3 regions of the Vibrio sp. QJM3NY_21 genome follow, and region 1 is predicted to be linked to each of the others. Evidence: predicted binding sites of a transcription regulator. Region 1 holds the regulator's gene; each other region holds the start of a gene.
What was found. Region 1 encodes PurR, which represses purine synthesis genes. Its sites were predicted from a motif close to TNANGNAAACGTTTNCNTNA; they were not measured.
Positions count from the first base shown of each region.

Region 2: pckA (phosphoenolpyruvate carboxykinase (ATP)) is a predicted target of PurR. The motif match lies at 1,049-1,068, and genes of this name have one in related genera.
Region 3: AC3CID_RS12285 (NCS2 family permease) is a predicted target of PurR. The motif match lies at 1,397-1,416, and genes of this name have one in related genera.

Region 1 covers NZ_CM173513.1:2,328,175-2,330,451, forward strand. Annotated here, with positions in the region: gene torD (molecular chaperone TorD) at 1-336, shown strand, start outside; gene purR (HTH-type transcriptional repressor PurR) at 653-1,657, shown strand; cyclic di-GMP riboswitch class I at 1,828-1,913, shown strand; gene AC3CID_RS10255 (TfoX/Sxy family DNA transformation protein) at 2,041-2,277, shown strand, end outside.
Region 2 covers NZ_CM173513.1:117,686-119,962, forward strand. Annotated here, with positions in the region: gene pckA (phosphoenolpyruvate carboxykinase (ATP)) at 1-876, opposite strand, end outside; gene hslO (Hsp33 family molecular chaperone HslO) at 1,214-2,107, opposite strand; gene hslR (ribosome-associated heat shock protein Hsp15) at 2,126-2,277, opposite strand, start outside.
Region 3 covers NZ_CM173513.1:2,779,726-2,782,002, reverse strand. Annotated here, with positions in the region: gene AC3CID_RS12295 (aminoacyl-histidine dipeptidase) at 1-372, opposite strand, end outside; gene vcdP (small protein VcdP) at 829-915, shown strand; gene AC3CID_RS12285 (NCS2 family permease) at 1,437-2,277, shown strand, end outside.

The DNA.
Region 1 (2,277 bases):
CTTTTGAATGATAAGCCAGCAAAAGATATGGAAGAGATCATGGCCAAGCACAACTTAGTGGTGAACCAAGACCTAAAAGAACCAGCTGACCACATCGCTATCGCACTCGACTTCCTTGGCAACTTGATCATCCGTTCTAATGAAACGGAACTTGAAGAAGAGCTAGAAAAATCGTTCATTGTTCAACAGCAATTTATCGAGCAACAACTTCTTACTTGGGTACCAAAGTTCAACGTTAAATGTCATGACGTTGACGAATTCGGTTTCTACGCTTCAGTCTCATCTCTGCTACTTGCATTCTGCAAATTGGACACCCAATACCTTGCTGGTGAATAAGCTTATTGGATGACTCGTTAAATAAATTCAGAAGAATGTGACAATTCACCCGGATTTCCGGGTGAATTTTATTGCGAGTAATTTCTAGTCAGTCTAAAATTGTGACCGCAAACGATAAAATATGAAACATTCACGAAATGCTATGCTTATTATAGTTTTGAGCATTTCGGTGTTAAGACAAGCCGCTCAATAGCGGTTTTTTGTTTTTTAGCACTTTAGTACCCAAAGAGCCCTACAAATTTAAGCTCTTAGTTAGGTAGCTTAACGGCTACTTCATTCCGTACTTTGGGAAAGTAGCTTCTAATAGGATAAAACCATGGCCACTATAAAAGATGTCGCTCGCTTAGCAGGCGTATCAACAACAACCGTTTCTCACGTAATCAACAAAACTCGCTTTGTTGCAGAAGCGACGCAAGAAAAAGTAAATAAAGCCGTAGACGAACTGAACTATGCACCAAGTGCCGTTGCTCGTAGTTTGAAGTGCAATACAACCCGCACTATCGGCATGCTAGTTACTCAATCAACTAACCTATTCTTCTCTGAAGTTATCGATGGTGTTGAAAGCTACTGCTACCGTCAAGGTTACACTTTGATTCTGTGTAATACGGGCGGTATCTATGAGAAGCAACGTGACTACATTCGAATGCTTGCAGAGAAACGTGTAGATGGCATCTTAGTTATGTGTTCTGACCTAACTGAAGAGCTAAGAGGCATGTTAGACCGTCACGCTGACATTCCTAAAGTGATTATGGATTGGGGCCCTGAGAGTTCTCAAGCAGATAAGATCATCGACAACTCTGAGGAAGGTGGTTACCTAGCGACCAAATACCTCATTGAGCACGGTCACTCCAAGATTGCTTGTTTAAGTGGCCACTTAGACAAAGCGGCATGTGTTGAACGCATCGCGGGTTACAAACGCGCACTCAACGAAGCTAAGATTGCTACCGATGATAACATGATCATTGAAGGTAACTTCGAGTGTGATACTGCGGTTCTTGCTGCAGAGAAAATCATTAAGATGGTAGATCGCCCAACGGCCGTATTCTGTTTTAACGACACGATGGCACTCGGCCTAATGAGCAGATTGCAAGAGAAAGGAATTCGTATCCCTGAAGATATTTCAGTGATCGGCTATGACAACATCGAGTTGGCTGAATACTTCTCTCCGCCGTTAACAACGGTTCACCAACCCAAACGTCGTGTTGGTAAGAACGCTTTCGAAATTTTGTTAGAACGCATTAAAGATAAAGACCATGAAAAGCGTGTGTTCGAAATGCACCCTGAAATTGTTGAGCGAAGCACAGTTAAAACGTTAAATTAATTGATAAATTCAGTTTAATATAATTAAGCGCACCTTTAGGTGCGCTTTTTTTATCAACAACATGAATGAACCTGGTATCATACTGGAAAGATCATTAATTGAAGCAATATCACATTTTGAAATAACAAGTGTGAGCCTCATTCAACAAAAACTTTATTCTATTCAATCAGTCACGCACAGGGCAAATCACTTGAAAGAGTGAGACGCAAAGCTTCCGGCCTAAACCACTCGTTGGTATGGTAGCGGGGTTACCGATGGCAAAATGCAGTAACTACTAATAATTTAGTAATTTACGGCTAATTGACAATTTAATTGCAACATTTTGCTAATCTCTCGGACCTGCTTATTTGGTGGCGTAGTTCAAATACACCGAGATAAATAACATGGATAAACCGATACTAAAGGATTCAATGAAATTATTTGAATCCCTAGGAAAAATAAAATCACGCTCGATGTTTGGTGGCTTCGGTCTTTTTGCTGATGACACTATGTTTGCTCTGGTTGTAAATGACCAGCTGCACATACGAGCAGACAAATGCACAACGAAACAGTTCGAACAACAAGGGTTTCAACCGTACGTCTACAAAAAACGTGGTTTCCCTGTCGTTACTAAATATTTC
Region 2 (2,277 bases), 1.3 Mb from region 1:
TAGACGAATCGTCTTCGCGTAACAACCACCTTCGAAGTTGAAGATACCATCGTCATCCCAACCGTGCTCATCATCACCGATTAGCTCACGCTTAGGATCGGTTGATAGGGTTGTTTTACCTGTACCAGACAGGCCGAAGAAGATGGCTACATCGCCTTTCTCGCCAACGTTTGCACTACAGTGCATTGAAGCAATGCCTTGCAGAGGAAGCAGGTAGTTCATCATTGCGAACATGCCTTTCTTCATCTCACCGCCGTACCAAGTACCACCGATGATTTGAACGCGCTCTGTTAGGTTGAAAGCAACGAAGTTTTCAGAGTTTAGACCCTGCTTTTCCCAGTTAGGGTTAGTTGTTTTAGCACCGTTCATTACCACGAAATCAGGTTCGAACGTTGCTAGCTCTTCGTCAGTTGGACGAATGAACATGTTCTTAACGAAGTGCGCTTGCCACGCTACTTCAGTGATAATACGCACACTTAAACGCGTATCTGGGTTAGCACCACAATAACCGTCGATGACAAACAGGCGCTTGCCAGATAGCTGAGTTGTCACAAGCTCTTTCAGCTCACTCCAAACTTCAGTTGTAATCGGTTTGTTGTCATTTTTGCCTTGATCTGACCACCACATGGTATCGCGCGTAGTGTCATCTTTAACAATGTACTTATCTTTTGGTGAGCGGCCAGTAAAGATACCAGTGTCAACCGCAACAGAGCCTAGTTCCGTTACTACGCCTTTTTCGTAGCCTTCCAAACCTGGCAGTGTCTCTTCAACGAATAACTGCTCGTAGCTAGGATTACGAAGAACTTCAGTAACGCCAGTCAGTCCGTGCTTAGTTAGATCAATTTGTGCAGCCTTAGTATGTTCCATAACGGTCATAGGTGCTCCTTGTAGGATATTTTGTAGGGATTTTGTATTAATTTTTTATTGTTATCTGCTCACCATGCTAGCAACGAGACTCTGGGGAAACAGGGATACAGCTCAAAAAGTATCCATATTAATCTTGGGGTTTTAAGCGTCTCGTCACATATTGGCCTAACTAGTCTATCCTGTACGCAAACCTTTGCGCTAGGGGCGAGAACATTATTAATTGATTAAAATTAAGCGGTGATTTTATTACGAGATGTTACGGAGTTTGCGCTATTTTGATCACAAAAAAGGCCAGCTTAGTGCTGACCTTTTTGGGGTAAATTACGTGTTTTTGGTACGCTGTAAATTAATGAACCGTATTGTCGCCTTTATCTGCTGCTTCTGCGTACAGTGCATCAACGTCGCCCTTATCGAACGAGTAGTTTGTGCCACAGTAATCACAGTGAAGAGCAACACTACCTTCCGTACTCAGGATGTCGTAGATCTCCTCTTGAGCAACGGTAATGATAGCGGCACCACTGCGTTCACGAGAACAACCACAGAAGAACTCGACAGGTTGAGGGGTAAATACCTGAACCTTCTCTTGGTTATATAGGCGGTATAACAAATCATTTGCTTCTAGAGAGAATAGCTCTTCGTTTTTAACCGTGTCAGTTAACTGCTCCAGGTGCTCGAAGTCATCTGGCGTGCCGGTGCCGTCTGGCATAACCTGCAGTAACATACCTGCAGCGTGTGCTTTGCCTTCATGTTCACCCGTACGTAGCCACAGACGAGTCTTAAGCTGTTCTGAGTTAGCAAAGTAACCTTCAAGAACGTCAGCAAGTGTTTCGCCTTCAAGACCAACGATACCTTGGTAACGCTCACCTTTTTTAGGATCGATAGTGATCACTAGGTGGCCTTTACCTATAAGGTCGTGCAGGCCAGCGTCGTCAGCAATATCACCGTCAAAGCGCGCAACACCACGAATCTTCTGATCGTTATCGCCATTAATAACAGCGAGAGTTACTGGGCCATCACCTTGCAGTTGCATCGTGATAGAGCCTTCAAACTTTAGGGTCGCCGTTAGCAGCGTCGTTGAAACCAGTAGCTCACCCAACAGCTTTTGTACTGGCGCTGGGTATTCCTTGCTAGAAATAATCTGTTGGTACGCTTCGTCCATCTGTACCAATTCACCACGTACTGATAGGTCTTCAAATAGGTAGCGATTTAAAACATTACTTGTAGACATTGGGTCTGCCATTTGGCTATTCCTTCTAGCTTATTGAGTCTTGAACTTGATGATGTCACGACGTTGCTTTTTATCTGGACGACGTTCTGGTGCTGGGCTATGAGCATTTAGCTTGCGTTGTTGTGCAAACTCTTCTCTTTTTGCCAAGCTTTCGGTGGTTTCTTCATAGAGGGTTTGAGCGA
Region 3 (2,277 bases), 450 kb from region 1:
CATGCCCATGCCGTTATCAGCACCAAGCGTTGTGCCTTTTGCTGTAACCCACTCACCATCGATGTATGGCTGGATTGGATCTTTTGTAAAGTCGTGATCAGTGTCTTCGTTCTTTTGTGGAACCATATCGATGTGAGCTTGTAGCACGACACCTTTTTTGTTTTCCATACCCGGCGTTGCTGGCTTTTTGATGAATACGTTGCCTGTTGGGTCGCGACGTACATCTAGGCCTTGCTCTGTTGCCCACGCAATAATGTATTGAGCAAGCTCCTCTTCATGTTTTGAAGGGTGCGGGATTGAACAAATTTTATCGAAAAACTGCCAAATAGGGGCAGGGGACAATTTACTGATCTCAGAATGGAATTCAGACACGGATGACTCCTTTTTTATTTGATAACCATATATTTAGGGTTTCTATAGGTAAAAACTTAGAATAAAAATCTAAAATATGGGTCTGTTTTGATGGCAACAGCATACCACTTGAGCGTTTTGACGAGTAGCGGTTATAAACCTCAAATACCTCAAATTTTGAAAGCGGTCTTGTCCATCTGATCATAATTAAGAGACTTGATGCTTATAAATGGCGTAGGCAAACGTTTGTTTAATTCTATTGTGTAATTTAATTACATAAATAAGTTTTCAAAATAACCAAAATTGACCAAAAGTGTGACGTATAGCAAAAAATACTTGTAATCTTTTTTCTTTAGAGTATATTAATAACCAACTTCTGAGATGAAGAGTAAATGCTCAAAGGATGAGTCCGTTTTATCGCCTCCAAGGAACCGAGAAATCAAATTCGTTTTTTATTGATTTATTAAGGTGATAGTTATGAAAGGTTTACCATCTGCAATGTTCTGGATTAACAGCTCTGTTTACACTAGCAACTTTGCATACCCTACAAGCTTTGGTTACTAATACCGTAAGCATGTAACTCGAACAGTTTTGTTCACCCCTATATATTGGAATTCTTTTACAGCCCTTTTGGTTGACAGATTCTACCGCCACTCAGTTTTGAGTGGCGTTTTTTTTGCCTGCTACTTTCCCAAACCGCTTTCGCTTGTCACTTTCTTTGCTGTTCTTAGTGGTTGTTTTTTAAACGCCAAAATATCAATTTGCGTCTTATTACTGATTCTGTTGAAAAATACACAACTCTTGTGGGTTTAAATTGAGAATATGATGGCTACATTCTCAATGGAAATAACCGATGGTTGAAAAAATAACCAAGTAACATTATCGCCTTTATTTTGATTAAACCATTGTTTTTAATCATTATTATTCTTGTTACTTCTCGTTTTTAATCGCTTTGTTTCATACGGCATTCTGATAAATATCGATTAGAGCCTTAATTCTATCTGGAATTTGTTATTTGATAACTTTATAATCCACAGCCAATCGTTTACGCAACCGTTTACTTTTTACCCTTATAGGATTCGATAATGTTCGAAAAGCTATTCAAACTCAGTGAAAATGGCACCAATGTGCGCACTGAAATCATCGCAGGTCTAACAACCTTCCTAACAATGGCTTACATCATTTTTGTAAACCCAATGATTCTAGCTGATGCTGGTATGGACCATGGCGCTGTATTTGTAGCAACCTGTTTAGCGGCTGCTATTGGCTGTTTCATCATGGGCTTTGTTGCTAACTACCCAATTGCTCAAGCTCCAGGCATGGGTTTGAACGCATTCTTTACCTACGCTGTTGTAATGGGTATGGGTTATACATGGCAAGTTGCTCTGGCAGCGGTTTTCGTATCAGGCGTAATCTTCATCTTCTTAAGTATCTTTAAGATTCGTGAATGGATTATCAACTCGATCCCTATGTCTCTGCGTGTTGGTATCTCTGCTGGTATCGGCCTTTTCCTAGCGTTTATCGCGCTTAGCAATGCAGGCATCGTTGTTTCTAACCCAGCGACTAAAGTTTCACTGGGTGACATTACCGCGATTGCTCCTATCTTAGGCGCGCTTGGTTTCTTCATTACTATTGCTCTTGTTCACCGTGGTGTGAAAGGCGCAGTAATGATCGCGATTCTCGCTATCACAGCGATTGGTATTGCGATCGGTGACGTTCAATACGGCGGCATCATGTCGACACCACCAAGCCTTGCACCTACATTCATGCAGCTTGATTTTTCTGCTGTATTTGAAATCGGTATGATTTCAGTTGTATTCGCATTCTTGTTCGTCGATTTGTTCGATACAGCGGGTACTCTGGTTGGTGTTGCAACGAAAGCAAACCTAATCAAAGAAGACGGTAAACTACCGCGCTTGAACAAAG